Regions from separate parts of the Paenibacillus sp. FSL R7-0333 genome, predicted to be linked through region 1. Evidence: riboswitches for the same ligand, from Rfam matches in the RefSeq annotation. Region 1 holds a riboswitch; each other region holds the start of a gene.

What was found. A riboswitch is a leader RNA that binds a small molecule or an ion and turns the genes downstream of it on or off. The one in region 1 is predicted to bind cyclic di-AMP.
Region 2: another riboswitch for cyclic di-AMP. It lies ahead of MKY86_RS01125 (hypothetical protein); the one in region 1 lies ahead of MKY86_RS32395 (C40 family peptidase).
Region 3: another riboswitch for cyclic di-AMP. It lies ahead of MKY86_RS15890 (APC family permease); the one in region 1 lies ahead of MKY86_RS32395 (C40 family peptidase).
Region 4: another riboswitch for cyclic di-AMP. It lies ahead of MKY86_RS15355 (hypothetical protein); the one in region 1 lies ahead of MKY86_RS32395 (C40 family peptidase).

Annotation. Positions count from the first base shown of each region.
Region 1 is NZ_JBBOBZ010000001.1:7,509,070-7,513,097, reverse strand. Features, by position in the region: gene MKY86_RS32410 (M1 family aminopeptidase) at 1-61, shown strand, start outside; gene MKY86_RS32405 (hypothetical protein) at 71-904, shown strand; cyclic di-AMP (ydaO/yuaA leader) riboswitch at 1,117-1,255, shown strand; gene MKY86_RS32400 (C40 family peptidase) at 1,313-1,741, shown strand; cyclic di-AMP (ydaO/yuaA leader) riboswitch at 2,130-2,272, shown strand; gene MKY86_RS32395 (C40 family peptidase) at 2,277-2,768, shown strand; gene MKY86_RS32390 (GNAT family N-acetyltransferase) at 3,015-3,500, shown strand; gene MKY86_RS32385 (c-type cytochrome) at 3,628-3,984, shown strand.
Region 2 is NZ_JBBOBZ010000001.1:264,071-268,098, reverse strand. Features, by position in the region: gene MKY86_RS01135 (glutaredoxin family protein) at 1-220, shown strand, start outside; gene MKY86_RS01130 (WD40 repeat domain-containing protein) at 328-1,659, shown strand; cyclic di-AMP (ydaO/yuaA leader) riboswitch at 1,866-2,035, shown strand; gene MKY86_RS01125 (hypothetical protein) at 2,170-2,625, shown strand; gene MKY86_RS01120 (hypothetical protein) at 3,142-3,339, opposite strand; gene MKY86_RS01115 (family 43 glycosylhydrolase) at 3,454-4,028, opposite strand, start outside.
Region 3 is NZ_JBBOBZ010000001.1:3,814,322-3,818,349, forward strand. Features, by position in the region: gene MKY86_RS15890 (APC family permease) at 1-1,704, opposite strand, end outside; cyclic di-AMP (ydaO/yuaA leader) riboswitch at 1,834-1,993, opposite strand; gene MKY86_RS15895 (disulfide oxidoreductase) at 2,220-2,654, opposite strand; gene MKY86_RS15900 (thioredoxin domain-containing protein) at 2,651-3,409, opposite strand; gene MKY86_RS15905 (sensor histidine kinase) at 3,503-4,028, opposite strand, start outside.
Region 4 is NZ_JBBOBZ010000001.1:3,700,300-3,704,327, forward strand. Features, by position in the region: gene MKY86_RS15345 (TetR/AcrR family transcriptional regulator C-terminal domain-containing protein) at 74-637, shown strand; gene MKY86_RS15350 (3'-5' exonuclease) at 634-1,167, shown strand; gene MKY86_RS15355 (hypothetical protein) at 1,187-1,654, opposite strand; cyclic di-AMP (ydaO/yuaA leader) riboswitch at 1,860-2,023, opposite strand; gene MKY86_RS15360 (arsinothricin resistance N-acetyltransferase ArsN1 family A) at 2,370-2,864, opposite strand; gene MKY86_RS15365 (arsenite methyltransferase) at 2,886-3,692, opposite strand; gene MKY86_RS15370 (MarR family winged helix-turn-helix transcriptional regulator) at 3,746-4,028, opposite strand, start outside.

The sequences.
Region 1 (4,028 bases):
CCGCTGGACGCTTAGTGCATCAACTCTGCTTGAAACCCTGCTCGGAACTCTTGTCTGGTGAGGTGAAGGAATGGTGAAAAGTTCAATTGCCCGCGGTTGGATCAGCATGAAAGAGCAATTCTATATATTGATTCTGCTATTTATCTACCGGCTGTTCTGGGGATATTTCCTGTACAAATTCATTAAAAGCGCGGTTGTCCCCGTCCTGCTCCGCTACCCGGATGCGAATGCCGGCGGCAGCGGAATAGGCAGGCTGCTGTATTATATCGAGGGGCAGACCGCGCTGCGCACCGACTCCGCCGTCCAGCACTGGCTGTGGATGCTGCTTGCGCTGACAGTGCTAAGGCTGCTGGTGACTCCCTTTATCCGTGCAGGGCTGCTGCACGAGCTTCACCAGGAGCGCGACGGAGCGCGGGGACTGTTCTTTTTTCCCGGAATGAGAAAATATGGGCTGCCGGTGCTGGTGTTCAGCCTCATCGAATGGGCGCTAACCCTCCTGCCGCTCTATTGGCTGCTTCCGCGTATGTACCGTCATCTGCTCAGCGGCGTTCTCGATGTCCAGCTTCTGCTGAAGCTGGTGCCTTATGTGCTGGGCTGGCTGCTCTATCTCTTCCTTGTCCGCAAGCTTCTGCTCTATATGCAATTCGGCTATACCGCCGGTACCGGCATGTTCTCCTCACTGCTGATCTGCCTGAAGATGCTGATGCCTTCGATCGGTATATCCATCGTTCTGGGGGCGGGAAGCCTGGCCGTAATTCTGCTCTGCAGCGCCTCTGCTCTGTTCTATCCCGGATTGCCGGCCCTTATGCTCCGCCAGGCAGCTCCGCTGCCCTCCACGCTGTTCGATATGTGGGGAATCGCTGCCCAATACCACCTCTGGTCCAGTAAATCATTTCCACAATAATAAGCTGCTGAAGCGGCATACTAAAGAGAGTCACAGCCCCTCTATCCGGGAGCGGGACTCTTTTTTGCTTGAACAGAGGACAAAAGCATTTGCAAAAGGGGAAATCCTCTGATACAATGATGGCTGTACCAGTAGTAACAAAGTTGTAATCTTTCAAGCAAAATATTCCGTAACTCTTGCAATTTAAGCAATACCGATAAGTCACTGTTCTGGTGCATAAAACGCCGAATTCCCTGCACCGGGAAGTGGGGGAACCATATTTTGGGTGAATTGATCTCGCTTTAAAGGGGTCATAGGGGAACCTTCTACCGAATCCTTAAGCTAACCTCGCAGGCCCTGGAAGGAGTACATCTTTTGATTAGTCAGAATTTCAAGAAAAAATGCACCGCAGCAGCGCTGGGTCTTGTGATGGTATTCACACTCGGAGCGGGCAGTGCCTTCGCAGATTCCAAAATGGATACTGTGATTTCAAAAACCATTGGAACGTCGTATAAAACCGGGGGCACAACCACCAGCGGCTTCGACTGTTCCGGATTTACCAAGTATGTGTTCAAGAATGTCGGGCTTACCTTGCCCCGTACCTCCAAAGCACAGTTCAAAGTTGGAACAAGTGTATCCAAGAGCAATCTGCGTTCCGGTGATCTCGTGTTCTTCAATACCCTGGGTAACGGAGTGTCCCATGTCGGTATTTATGTTGGAAACGGGAAGTTCGCACAGTCCTCGAGTTCACGTGGTGTAACCATCAGTTCGATGAGCCAGTCCTACTGGGCCAACCGCTACGTTGGCGCCAAACGAGTAATGAGCACAACAGCCTACCAAGCTGTCGCTTACGATTGAACCCTTGAAGCATACCCCGAATATTTCAGCCTCTAACAACTAAATGTAACTTATACGAGCCCGGGATGATTATTGCCGTAATCATTTCCGGGTTTTTCCTTTTCCTTATTCTACCTTTTACACCGAATTCGCAGCCTTGAAACAGCATTTTCTTGCAAAAATAAAGAAATTATCATATAAATTAACCCCTGCGCATAGATATGAGTCTTTCGAAAGGGCTATAACTCTAAAAAACAGCAAAAAAGATGCATTAATATGTTATAAGTGATTGCCAAGCGCCTTAGTCTTTGTTACAATTATCGCAGTGATCTTTTAGTAACATTTTTGTAATTATTGAATCGCTTTTAACAAAGGTTTTGTCATGTATTGAATGAACCGCTAATCCTAATCAACAGTCGTGCCGAGTTCCCTAATGAATTAGGGAAACGGGGGAACCACTTTGGGTGAATTGACCTCCTATTCTAAGAGGGGTCATAGGGGACCTTCAACCGAACCCTTAAGCTAACCTCGTAGGCATTGGAAGGGGTATTTACTTTTGAAGAAGAAGCTAGCAGCCGCAGTACTAAGCTTGTCCATTATCTTCACCATCGGAGCAGGAAGCGCTTTCGCGGATTCCAAAATGGATAAAGTGATCGACAAAGCCATCGGAACCAAATACGTGTCCGGCGGTACATCAACTAACGGGTTTGATTGCTCCGGATTTACAATGTATGTTTTTGATAAGATCGGCATTAACCTGCCCCATCAATCCGGCTCCCAATATCAGATGGGCACTGCCGTGTCCCGTGACGAGATGAGACCGGGCGACCTTGTATTCTTCAATACAAGCGGTAAGGGCATATCCCATGTTGGTATTTATGTTGGTGACGGCGAATTCGCCCATGCCTCTTCCTCACGTGGTGTAACCATCAGTTCGCTGAGTGACAGCTATTACGTCAACCGCTACGTTGGCGCCAAGCGAATCATGAGTACAGATGCCTACAAGACTGTAGCTTCGGATTCCCAAGACAACGATGATGTACAATAATCCTTTGTAACCTAACGCTCTCTTCCGAGATTTTTGCCGAAATCTTGGAGAAGGGCTTTTTTTGTCTATAAAATTACTTACCCCTCTCTATATTTGTAAAACACTGATTCTGCGCTTTCGGAAAATATATTTTGCCGTTTGTCAAGTTCCTGCATTTCCGTAAGGAAATTGCGTCGAAACTGGCTGTTTTTGTATATAATTAATAGAAGAAATGAATTTATGTCCCTTGGAAGGAGGCCTCCCCTAATGATTAGCTCCCCGCTAACCTTTTATGTGGTGCCTATGGAGCCGCAGCATGCCGCTGAGATCTGTGAGTGGAGCTACAAGCCTCCGTATAATATTTACGGCTGGATGTCCTGGGAGCAGATGCAGGCGCTGGGCGTGGAGTTCGGAGACCCGCAGCTGCGCAGCGAGCAATATGTGTCGGTTGTGAATGGAGAGGGGGATCTGTGCGGCTTCGCCCAGCTCTTTCCGATGGAGGGGGTAGTCCGGCTTGGAGTCGGAATGCAGCCCGATCTGTGCGGTCATGGAATGGGGCATCTGTTCATGAAGGCTATTGTGCAGGCAGCACGGTCGCGTTACCCGGAATGTGAGATCGACCTGGAGGTGCTGACCTGGAACCAGCGCGCCATCCGCGCCTACCAGAAATGCGGGTTCACTATAACGGATACCTATGAACGCCGCACTCCGACCGGCAATAAGCCTTTTTATTGCATGGTCTATGAGGAATAGCACCGGAGACAAGAGGGATTTGCAAAAAATGGATCATTTGTGTTCATTTTTTTGACACACATACTATGATAACGCTTCACCATCCGCTATAATGGAGACAGCAGCTCACATGGAGGGACGGATGCAGATGCAGAAATGGATCATGAGCGGTTTGTTTTTTGCCGCCTGTGCCTTTGCAGTAATCTTAATGTTTACCCTACCCGGTAAATCCGAGGTGGCGGAGCAGAACAAGCCGACCATGCCGGAGGTTGTGCTGGACGCTGCGGGCGCAGAAGCCACAGTGAAGGCCAATTGTATCTCCTGCCACGGAGACCAGCTTCAGGGCGGGGCGGGACCCAGCCTGCAGCAGGAAGGCGCTTCGCATGACGCAGCTCAGATCTACAGCATAGTCACCAAGGGCCGCGGACAGATGCCTCCCTTCAAAGACAGGCTGGCCCCTGAAGAGATTGCGAATGTAGCCCTATGGCTGGCCGAGAAGAAATAATCCGCAACCTGTACTCACACCTTGCTCCTCATTCTAAATGTATA
Region 2 (4,028 bases), 7.2 Mb from region 1:
TTCGACCTCCGGCTGCGGCGAATGCAATCAGGTCAAGCAGCTGCTGGAGAGCAAGGGCATTCCCTTCGAGGTCCGGGATGTGATGACCAGCTCCGTCTATCAGGAGGAAGTGGAGAAGCTGGGCTTCATGGGCATTCCAGTCACCGTATCCGGGGACCGGGCGGTCAAGGGCTTCAATCTCCCTGAGCTTCAGGAGCTTATGGATGCTGCTGTTCTGTAATATACGCAAAGGTGCTGTCCTCTCAACAGGAGCAGCGCCTTTTTTTTGCGATTCATCGATGAAATAATTGTATATTTATATATATCTGGACAAGGAGGATTGATCCTTTGAAGTGGCTACAGGATGAGCGTGCCGCCAAATGGCGTGAAGAAGGACAACGTTATGTGAGCGACGTCAATCAATTCGTACATAAGGGACTGACAGAAGGCTGGGACAAAGCGGGAAACGAACCCGCAGAGGATACACGCGGCGCCCTCGCCGCCAAAATCTATAAGATGATTCGAGGAGCTAATGAGCACGGTGAGATTGCTGAGCTGCGGGAGCAACTACCGGCGGCAACGTGGCCGCTCTCCGGGCACTTCCAGAAGGAGATGCAGGCGATTCGCGGTATCCATTTCATAAGTGATGATGCTGTGGTGTTCAGCACCGGCTCACCTTGGGAGAAGAATGCAGTTGTGGCTGTACATAAGGATGTTATTTCCGTATTCGACGAGTTTAGCCTGGTTGGGGCATCTCCTGACAATCAGTTCTATGCACTCGCCGGAACTCAAGGCATTACCATTATGCAATCCATGAACAGCACTCTACAAGGAAAAGTTGTAGCAGATCTCACATGGCGTGAGCTGAATGGCACGATTCAAGCGCTGGACCCGGACTTCCCCGTTTTGGACATAGACAGCCTGGATCAGGAGTTACCCTTGGAGCAAGTCATTCCTTTTAACGGGGGCCAAGCGTTATTGCTTGTTACAAGCCAGGGGATATTCCTGGTCCAGCAATCGCAGGAGAAGCTATGGGAGGTGAAGCTGCTGCATCCTGATCTCGAAGAATATAAAGCAGATGAGATGGAGCATATTGAAATTGACATGCCGCATGGTGCCGTCTCTCCGGATGGAAGATGGATTGCCTATGGCAGCCAGGGCAGTGATCATCTTTTATATGACACAACTTTAAGGCAGGTTCACTTATTCAATCCGGAATCCAGTTACCCGCACTATACTATATTTACGAAGGACCAGCACAGCGTGTGGTACAATGCCTGCCACTTCTATAATGGCGTTACCCTTGCTGTGTCCCTTGAACATGCGGAGTCAGGTAAACTCTCGTCCGATCAGGAATATCCGGTCGTTAACGAGGAAGCCCGGGTATATGCGGCGGCGGCACTGAAGGACGGTGTTGTCATTGGCGATGCCTATGGATACTTGAGGCTCATTGATGCAGAGGGGCGGGAGCTGTGGCGTTATTATGCCGGAAGCACCATTTCTGGATTAGCTGTCAATCCTGATGAGACCATACTGGCCGTGGGGACTTATGGAGGGATGCTGCATTTCCTGGACCTTCATGCCACTGAACGCAGCGACTATGAGATTACAACAGGAACCGTTCGTGAGATGAAGCGGATTATTGCCTGGAAGAATCAGAATGAGTCGCTTTGGTGGTGAGCTCTGCCAAAAATAAAAAACAGCGCTTGAGCGAGATAAATGGCAGATAATCTGCTACATATAGGTGTTTTGGCTTCCCTATGCACATCCATTCAGCCATTTGCTGAAAATAAGACGAATAGCACTCTTTTCCATTTTTACAAACCCCCTCTGAAGAGAGTATGATTCGTGTTGAAAGCAAATGAACGCATTCATGAAAATGAGCATATGCATGCACGCTGAATTTCCGTCATGTGGAAAACGGGGGAACCATCCGGCCGTCAGGCCGACTTGGGGTGAATCCGAAGGAGAATGCCACGCGCAGGTCTCCGGCAGGTAGGGCGACTCTCACCGTCCGAATCCGACAGCTAACCTCGTAAGCGTAAGGAGAGAGCCCTGATCCGCCACGCTTTTGTGCCAGGCGTCTTAAGCCTGTTACCCACAACCGCAGGCAGAGGTCCTCCTCTGCCTGCGGTTTTTTGCGCGCTGGAATGAACTGCACAGTATAGATTCAGGAAGGAATGTGACCACATGCCTGACCCCTTATCGCCCAAACTAACAGCCGCTGCCGGATTCAACCCCTACACCCAGCAATATAGCGGTCCCGTCTATGCGCTTAGCTGCCTGCTGCTGGAGCAAGGCGCCCGCGCCGAACAAGCTGCAATCGCCACCTTCGTAGCACTCCATACACTATGGCTGAAGGGCAGCCTCTCAGGTGACGGCGCTGCTGCGGCTGCCTACAGAGAGTGCATCCGCCAATGCGCAGTGCTCGCCCACGACCGCGGCCGCTGCGCTTCTGCGCCGCTGAGCTGGGACGATCACGTTGCCAGTGCCTTATGGTACGGCATCCAGCTCCCCCTTTCCGACATCAGCCAGATCCTTGAGTGCAGCGTCCCCGAGCTCAAAGCCCGGCTCAGAGGAATACGCGAACAGATGGCAGCCGCACATTCAGCCTTGCCTGCGGTCCACCGCCCTTCGGCGGGTTGAGGTGGGGGATAACGCGGGATATGCGGGATATAGAAATGAGTGCGGCGGAATGAGTTGGATGTGGCGGAATTAGGGTACGGATGCGACAAAAGGAGATGGATAGCGGGCCATGCGGACTACAGATCCGCTATTTCAGCAAATGGGACCATTCCGAAGGCCATGCGGACTGAGGGGCGCTTAATTAACCAATTCCGCCTCATTTTGCGCTCCATACAGCCCTTTAAGGTCCTCTCAGTCCGCACCGGGAAGATAATCAGTCTTTTTCACAAAATAAGGGCCGCTGAGTCCGCAAAATCCCCCCACAAAGTGGGGCTTTAGCTTCGATGATGACTCAGGTACTTTTGCGGGGACCCCAAAACATATAAATTCATTATCTATCAAAAAAAGCCGCAGCATCCGCCGCGACTTAGTCCTTGACTCTCAGCGCCAGCGCTCATACAGTGCTTGGCTCACCTTACATAGCTCAACCATCCCATGCAGTGATCCTGTCTCCACCGGCCGTTCAGTACATAGAACTCAGCTCTTGCCCTTACCACCCTTGCCGCCCTTGGCAAACCGCCAAAAAGCCATACAGCAGCCGAGCAGTCCGGCTCCCAGCAGAAGGGTCTGTAACGCCCCCAACCAAGTCGACTGATCCGAAGGGATCAGGCTGCTAACAATAATGAGCAGGATAGAGGCCGCGACCAGCACGGGGGTTTGTCTACTTTTCTTCACAACCATTCACCACTCCTAAAGACTAATACTACTAAGGTACACCATCTCCGGCGTTTTCACCAGTTCACCACGGCTCCGGGCACACCCGGGCGGAAGAACGTATGGCGTCCTTGGCTAGTAATTCTTCACTCCATAGTAGTCAAAATCAGCGAAGGAGTCATGCTGGTGAGCATCCACGGAACCGATGAAATTGAACAAGCCTGTAAATCCGCCAATCTCCCCCGGCTCCCCGTTCACGCCTTCATCCGACAGATAGAGAGCATCAATATTCTCTACAAAAACTTGCCAATCCCCGTTATCCCCGAAGCGGTAAAGGATACTAGCGATGCCTGAATGATAGATAATCTTGAGCTCCGCTGTGTCTTCAGGGACTGGAATGTAATTGTGGACCAGCTCGATGCGCTCTCCCAGCTTGGCCTGCAGTACATACAGAACGGTGCCCTCTGATTCGGAGTGGGTCAAGTGAACATACAGCCAATTATTCGAATCATAGTATAGCCCCAGACCGGCCGTTTCCGAGTAATGATCGGGGTGGAACTCCACCTTGGTTTGCACTTCATAATGAAGGGAGGTTGCACGCGTAGCCATAATCGCCGGATTGATCTGCGAGAAAAAAGAATTCTCTCCATGAATTCGTAAGTAACCCGGACGTTCAATCGTATTCACCCATGCCGCTTGCTGGTCCCGGT
Region 3 (4,028 bases), 3.7 Mb from region 1:
GGTCACGAATTGCGGAATCAGGACGGTAATATGATCGGTTGAAGAGGTCTTCCACTCTACTGTATCGATGAACTTCACCAGCGGGCGGATAATGCTGCGGTAGCGGGAGCGCAGGACGATTAGGCGTACGCCGGGGTTCCACTCCTCCCACTTCTGCTCCATCTTGTGAATCTCTTCTTCATCGAAGCCCACATATACAGCGACCACATTATCGGTCAATGACTTCGCATAGCTGATCGAATGCAGTACAGCGCGAGTCACACCGGCGACCGGAACGACTACGGTGCTTCCTTTGATACAAGGCTTATCGGTAGCCGGACAGATCCGCAGCTGATCGGCAATATTCATATAATGGCGGTGAATCCGGTGGAACACGATGATAACAGCCGGCAGGAAGATAAAGGCCATCCACACGCTGGAGAATTTAGTGATTATGAAAATCAGGGTGATCGTTAATGTAGTGAGCATCCCCACCGTATTGACGGCGAACTTGCTCTGCCAGCCTTTCGGCTTCGTTCTGTACCATTGGACCATCATGCCCAGCTGCGACAGCGTGAACGGAATGAATACCCCTACTGCATATAATGGAATGAGTCCTTCCGTATTCCCGTGAAACGCCGCCACCAGCACAGCCGACATGACACCGAGGAAAATAATACCGTTGGAGAAGCCCAGCCGGTCGCCGCGCACCATGAAGGCATGGGGCAGATATTTGTCTTTGGCGAACATGAACGCCAGCAGCGGGAAGGCTGAGTACGCCGTATTGGCTGCCAGGAACAGGATAACCGCCGTAATCCCCTGAATGAAGAAGTACAGTCCGCCGCGGCCGAAGGTAGATTCGGTAATCTGTGAGACCACCGTGGCCTTCTCATCAGGCATGATACCGTACCAGTAAGCGAGCAGCGTAATACCTGTGAACATTACCCCGAGAATGAGGCCCATGAGCATCAGCGTTTTGGCTGCATTTTTCTCCGCGGGCGCTTTGAAGTTAGGAATAGCATTGGAGACCGCTTCTACCCCGGTCAGAGCCGAACAGCCGGAGCTGAAGGCCTTCAGCAGCAGGAACATACTCACGTTCGATACCGCCGAGCCAATCTCAGGAACATGGGCATGGGCGCCGCCGGTCATATATTTGAAGACCCCCGAGATGATGAGCACGAAGATGGAAACAACGAACAGATAGACCGGGATAGCGATGAAGGAGGCCGATTCGGTCACTCCCCGCAGGTTAACAATTGTTAAGAGCACGATAACAGATACCGCTATGAGGACAGTATGATTATGCAGACTTGGAAAAGCTGAAGTGATTGCATCCGTCCCCGCCGAGGCACTTACCGCCACCGTCAGAATGTAATCCACCAGCAGAGAGCCGCCGGCCAGTAAGCCGGTATGAACCCCTAGATTGCTTTTGGCGACAATATACGCGCCCCCGCCTTGGGGATAAGCGAAGATCGTCTGCCGGTAGGACAGAATCAGAATAGCCAGCAGGCCCAATACGGCTAATGCAATTGGCAAGGAGTACCAGATAGCGGTGAACCCGGCGGCCACCAGTACAATCAGAATTTGTTCTGTTCCGTAGGCTACAGACGAGAGCGCATCAGAAGACAGGACAGCCAGTGCTTTCACCTTGGATAACTTTTCATGATCGAGTTCGTTCGACTTCATCGGACGCCCGATCAATAGTCGTTTTACCTTGCTTACCATTGTAGTAACAGTTCCTCTCTTGGTTAAGTTGAAATGGGCTTTCCCTGCGCTGTTTTCATAAGTGGATTTCATAAATGCAGGCACCAAAATAAGCATACGGAAATGATCCGCATGCCTTAGTGTGCATGGTCATTATCCCACTAGTGGCTTACGAGGTTAGCTGGCGGATTCGGACTGTGGTAGCCCTACGGTTACAGGTCAGGTAGCCTGCTCCGATTCACCCCTTTTGGCCTTGGCCAAAGTGTGGTTCCCCCGTTTTTCCTTCCGGAAAATTCAGCGCATATTCAACTTCTCACAAGGACTAATATTAAGCTACAACACGTCTTCCGTAAAGCGTGGAAACAAATGAAAAAAGAATGAAAAGCACTCAAAACAACCAAATCCATCATCCGGTATGTCTTGATCTTTCATTCTCTTTCATTATCCCTTTACCACGTGATTTTACAGGGTTTTTGCCTATTATTTTTTGCTAAAATTAAGGGTATTCTCTTCTCTTCCTTCTGCCCGTCAGCTTCTTACTCTGCCGGCTCCTCTTTGCGTCCTGTCCAGAGCAGAATGGAGATTAAGGCAAAGGCTATAAGTGCAAGCAGAGGGATCGTTATAAATCCGAACCAGTTCAGATAATCCTTGTTGCACGGTACGCCGATGGTGCAGGGAAGCACCTTGCTGAGCGCCGGAATTTTCTGCTCCGCATAATGATAAATAGAGATGCTCCCGCCGATCAGACTAAGGGGAAGCACGTAAGGAATGATCCGCTTGTCCGCCCGGTAGGTGGCGATCCCCAGCAGGAACAGCTGCGGGTACATGAAGATCCGCTGGAACCAGCACAGCTTGCAGGGCTCGTAATGCAGGACCTCACTGAGATACAGGCTTCCCGCTACAGCAACCACACAGACGAACCAGGCCAAGTAGAGACAGTTACGCCGGCAGAAGGCAGAGAAGGCGGTCATTGGGCGGCCCCTGCTCCCGCTGCTGCTGCCTGAATCTGGGCGTCAATCGCCTCCAAATTGAAAGGCTCCTTCACCTTGATGCCGTTCACGTACAAGGATGGCGTATTCGTTACGCCCGTATCGGAGCCAAGCTGAATATCCCGGTCCAGCTCCTTCTCATAGGTGCGGTCATCAATATCCTTGCGCAGCAGATCATAATCCACCGGCAGTTCCAGCTGCTTGGCGAGACTCACCATGAAGTCAGGCGTAGCCCATTCCTCCTCTTCATTCCCCTGATTGGCATAGATCGCATCGAAGTACTTCCAGAACGCTTCCTGGTTCTGATGATACACCGATAGGGCTGCCAGGGAGGCCGTTCTCGAATCCTTACCGATGAAGGCCAGATTCACGAAATAGAAGGCTGCTTTATTCTGATCTACATAGCCCTGAACGATCTGCGGCTTGATGACACCGGTGAACTGGGCGCAAGCCGGACATTTGAAGTCGCCGAATTCCACTATTTTGACCGGAGCATCCTCCTTGCCAAGCCGCATCATTTCACTGTAATTGAAGGCAACCGGCGTGCTGTCTGTGCCGGCAGGCGAAGAGTCCTTGGAAGCAAGCATGAATAAGCCTACAAAAATAATAATAACGATGGCCACCGTACTCACGATCAGAATTCTCGTTTTCTGCTTCTGCTGCTCCTGCTCTGCCCTGCGCTTCTCCTGCTTGCTCATTTGGGGAGCCATGACACGGTTCTTTTTCGTTTTGCTCAAAGAGAGTTCCTTTCCGTCCTCTGGACTGTCGTGATAAAAGAATAGTTACTTTCAAATTATATAATGTTAACTCTCTTGTTGGCAATCGCTGTCTTATACGGCTTCATTCTCCTCTGCTGACTCCCCCTCCCCTGTATCCTTGCCGAAAAATACTTCCGGGGAATCCTCTTGCGACTGCAGCTTAATTCTGAAGAAGAATTGTGTGCCGCCCCCTTCTGCCGGCTCTGCCCAGATCTCTCCTTGCATCAGGTCCACCAGCTTCTTGCAGATCGCAAGCCCCAGACCCGTACCCGGGTACTTGCGGGTATGCGACCCGTCCACTTGTGAGAAGGACTGGAAGAGCAGCTGCAGCTTATCCGGTGAGATGCCAATGCCGGTGTCGCGCACCATGAATTGCAGCGCCTGAGCGGTCTCCCTGACGCCATAGGACTCCACTTTAACTGTTACCGTGCCGGATGGCGTGAATTTCACCGCATTGCCGATCAGGTTGATCAGAATCTGGCGGATACGCGCAGGGTCCCCGGTGAACTTGTCCGGAAGCCCTTCTTCGATCTCCAGCTCCAGAGATAACGGCTTGTCTTGTGTGCTCACCTTGAACAAGTCCATACAGCCCTGGAGC
Region 4 (4,028 bases), 3.8 Mb from region 1:
TTGAAGGCAAGTGACAATTTTTTTGCCGTTGCTCATCATTTTGTCATAATAGGAATGGAAGGTGAAATCAACGATGCCTACAAAAGATATGACGAAGACCATGTTTGCAGAAGCCATAATTGAGCTATTAAATCACGTGCCTTTTAAGAAAATCACGGTAACCATGCTGGCAAATCACTGCCGCGTTCCCCGCCAGACATTCTACTATCACTTCCATGATAAATATGAATTGGTCAATTGGATTTACTCCTCGGATTTGAATAAAGTGATGGCGGAAAACGCAAACGAATCATGGAGCAAAGTCACCTCTCTTTTCTTTCAAAAGCTTAATGAGAAAAGAGCATTTTATAAAAAAGTCCTGATGGACAGTGGACAAAATTCCCTATTGGAGCATTCCCAGACATACCCGGCAAATTTGTTTCTGGCTTCACTGTCACAAGGCGCGCAAGCTCCTGTAATGAAAGATCTGCAATTTTCCTTGAACTACCATGCTTATGCCTGTTCCAATATGACCAGACATTGGCTGCTCAGTGAACCGCACGTTACTCCTGAAGAGCAGAATGACCGAACACTCCGGGCCATGCCGCAAATGTTGTATGACAAACTGAATGGTTATAGAGAAAAGGAGCAGGTATGAACTATATCATTTTTGATCTGGAAGCCACTTGTTGGGAAAATGACCGCAAAAGACAAAACGAAATTATCGAGATCGGAGCCGTAAAACTCAATGAAAGGCTCAAGACTGTGAGCGAGTTCCAAATTTTTGTCAAGCCTGCATTAAGCCCGCAGCTTTCTGATTTTTGTAAGCGGCTTACCTCCATCTCTCAGGCGGATGTGGATGCTGCAATGTATTTTCCGCAGGCAATAAGTCAATTCCAAGAGTGGATAGGCAATGAACCTCATGTCCTCTGCTCCTGGGGGTTTTATGATAAAAACCAGTTGCAGAAGGACTGTTCACTACATCAAATCGCAAGTGAATGGACGGATAACCATATCAGTCTCAAGCATCAGCACGGGAGGATGATTGGCAGGGAGCGGGGCGTAGGCATGGAGAGAGCCTTGACTATGCTTGAATTGCCGCTTGAAGGTACTCACCATAGAGGTATCGATGATGCCAAGAACATTGCGAAAATCTTCGTTAAGATTTTTGATCAACTGGAGTTTTGATAATTTAAATTGATCATGTCTATAGCAGTGAATAATAGGATACCGATTCTGCAAATAAAATGGTTGGATTCAGATGACTCTTCACCGTATTAATTGAATGGATTCTTTGCTCTGTCCTTTGATGGCGATACCGCTCCGATCCGGCTCCTACCTTCATTCGGATTTGGTCATTTTGAATGAACATACTATCGAGTGCAGTCTTGATCATGTTAAGTTGATTGGGAGCCCATTCTTGTCCGTGCATCCGGACGTATTCTGTGGCTTCTTCTGCAGTACAATGACATATCTCTTTCAGAAAAGAGCCCCATTTGATTAAATCCACCGCATTGTCACCCGCACAAAGAATGCAATTCCCATAGCTGATCTGTCCTCCGAAGGTTAACTTCAACACCCCATACCAGCATCCGTAAGGCTCTGAAATATGCAGGAAGGAAGGGCGGCAGCTAAATGCGAACAACTCGATTCGTGACAGTCTGGCGTTAATCATGAATAATGCCTCCTAGGTTGTCTATAGATTTCATATAACGCTGCAGATTATGGGTCTGCTCAGCTGTGGCTACATAGGCTGTCAGTTCAGTTTCATTCTCACATACAGCAGCATGCTCAAGCCAAACGGAATATTTGGTTTTCTGTACGATGGATAAGTGTAATGGAAAGGTTTTGCGGGATCGCAGCAAAAAAGCATGGTTAATGCAGGCTCTCTCCAGTGCTTACGAGGTTAGCTGACGGATTCGGACGGTGAGAGTCGTCCTACCAGTGAAGAGTTCAATCTTCTTTGGATTCACCCCATTTCGGCTGGTCACAGCCATTTGGTTCCCCCGCTTCCCGCCTGACGGGAATTCAGCATTTGTTAAAAGGAATCTTACGCTGAGCATCACTGTTTGTAAAATGCTGAAAGTTCTCTAGGAGACTAAATAAGACTCTATAGGATATAAAAATGAAGAAAATCCCTTGTAATCTAGCATTCATCCCCGATTTTCTGAAGTTATCGCGTATTTATTAACTTTTTAATGCAACCTAAATGGGGCTAAATGAATCTTAATGCTTCTTTAATCATGATATTAAGATCAGATATAATGTTTAAGATCCTCCTGTTTACAGGCCCGATATGCGGAGCCTCCATGAAAGTAAGATTGTAGGAATAGATCAAAAGGAGAAGTTCCTCCGTTTGCGGATGGAACTTCTCCTTTTGATCTTCATTTTTATAGTAGCTTCTCCATAATCATCACATCAATAAACGCTCCGTCCATCAATCCTTGCTTCTCAAATACACCAACCTGCCGGTAGCCCATCTTCCGGTACAAGCCTTGACCATTCTCATTAAACGGAAAGGTAAAGAGAACAATTTTATAAAAGCTATTTTCTTTTGCCGCCTTGTGTATGGACTCTAGGAGGGAGCTGCCTACACCTTGCCCACGAAAGCTTCGATCAATATATACAGAAAGGTCAGCGACGCCGTTATACGCGCAACGGTGAGAATATGGGTTCAGTGAGGCCCAGCCCACGACTGCACCTTCGCGTTCAGCAACCCAAACGCTAAAACGGCCTTGGTGATCGTTGAACCATGATTCCATATATGAGGAGTCTTTCATCTCTGTTTCAAGTGTAGCGATCCGGTCCTCGATCCCCTGATTGTAGATACGAAGAATGCTTTCAATATCCTCAGGTGTGGCCTGACGGACAGTTAATGTACTGATCATATCAACACCCCCTTAAGATTACTTTCTCGCTTTAATTACAGCAGAGACGATGTATTGGTCAACGTTCGCACCTGGAACCCAATCTTTAATGAATGTTTTAGATTCGTCCTTTGGTTCAATGCTGATATCAGTAAAGCCGCATTCCTGAAGTATGATCTCCAAATCGGCAATGGAAGAGGCGCCTGAGATACAACCCGAATATAATTCATCCAGGTCATTTTTGATCTCAGGAGGAAGCTCAGCTGTAGTTACGATATCTGATATGGCAAGACGACCGGCAGGCTGAAGAACACGATAAGCCTCACGGAATACTTGCTGTTTGTCTGGGGAGAGATTAATTACACAGTTGGAGATAATGACGTTGATCGAATGATCAGCGACAGGAAGATACTCTATTTGGCCCAATCTGAATTCAGTGTTACTGAACTTACCTTTAAGGGCATTATCTCTTGCTCGACTGATCATCTCAGGTGTCATATCCACACCTATAACATGGCCTTCATTACCTACCTGCCGGGAAGCCAGGAAACAATCAAATCCGCCGCCACTCCCAAGGTCCAAAACATATTCACCCGCCTGCAGTTCAGCAATAGCCTGCGGATTACCGCAACCAAGACCTAAATTTGCGCCTTCGGGAGCTGAAGCGAGGTCCTCACTGGAATATCCCAACTTAGCAGATATGGCACTGAAATCAGATGGGGAGTCACAGCAACTGCTGTCAGCAGAAGTTCGGCTGGATGGGGAAGTCTCAACGTTTCTTACAGCAATCTTTTGATAGCGGCCCCGTACATTTTGGCGGATTTGATCATTAGTAAGCTTGCTCATGATTATACACTCCTTAGCTGAAATAATTTGCAATATACAAGTAAAAGAGAAGGTCACCCTTTTACGGGTGCGCAGCAATTGCTGAGTTTTCCCATAGATTCGTTGAAAAGCTTAATGGACCGTAGTAATGTTTCTACTTCAAACTCACTCATGTGTGAGAAGGCCTCGTTCAGGTATTCATTCATTTGTTGATCAATAGTTGTAGCTACCATTTTACCTTCAGGAGTGAGTGACAGGTTATAAATTCTTCGATCTGAGGGATCAGATGTCTTTTTAACCAAATTCATTTTCACCAGAGATTGAACTTGTCTGCTGAAGGTTGTAATATCTGTGCCA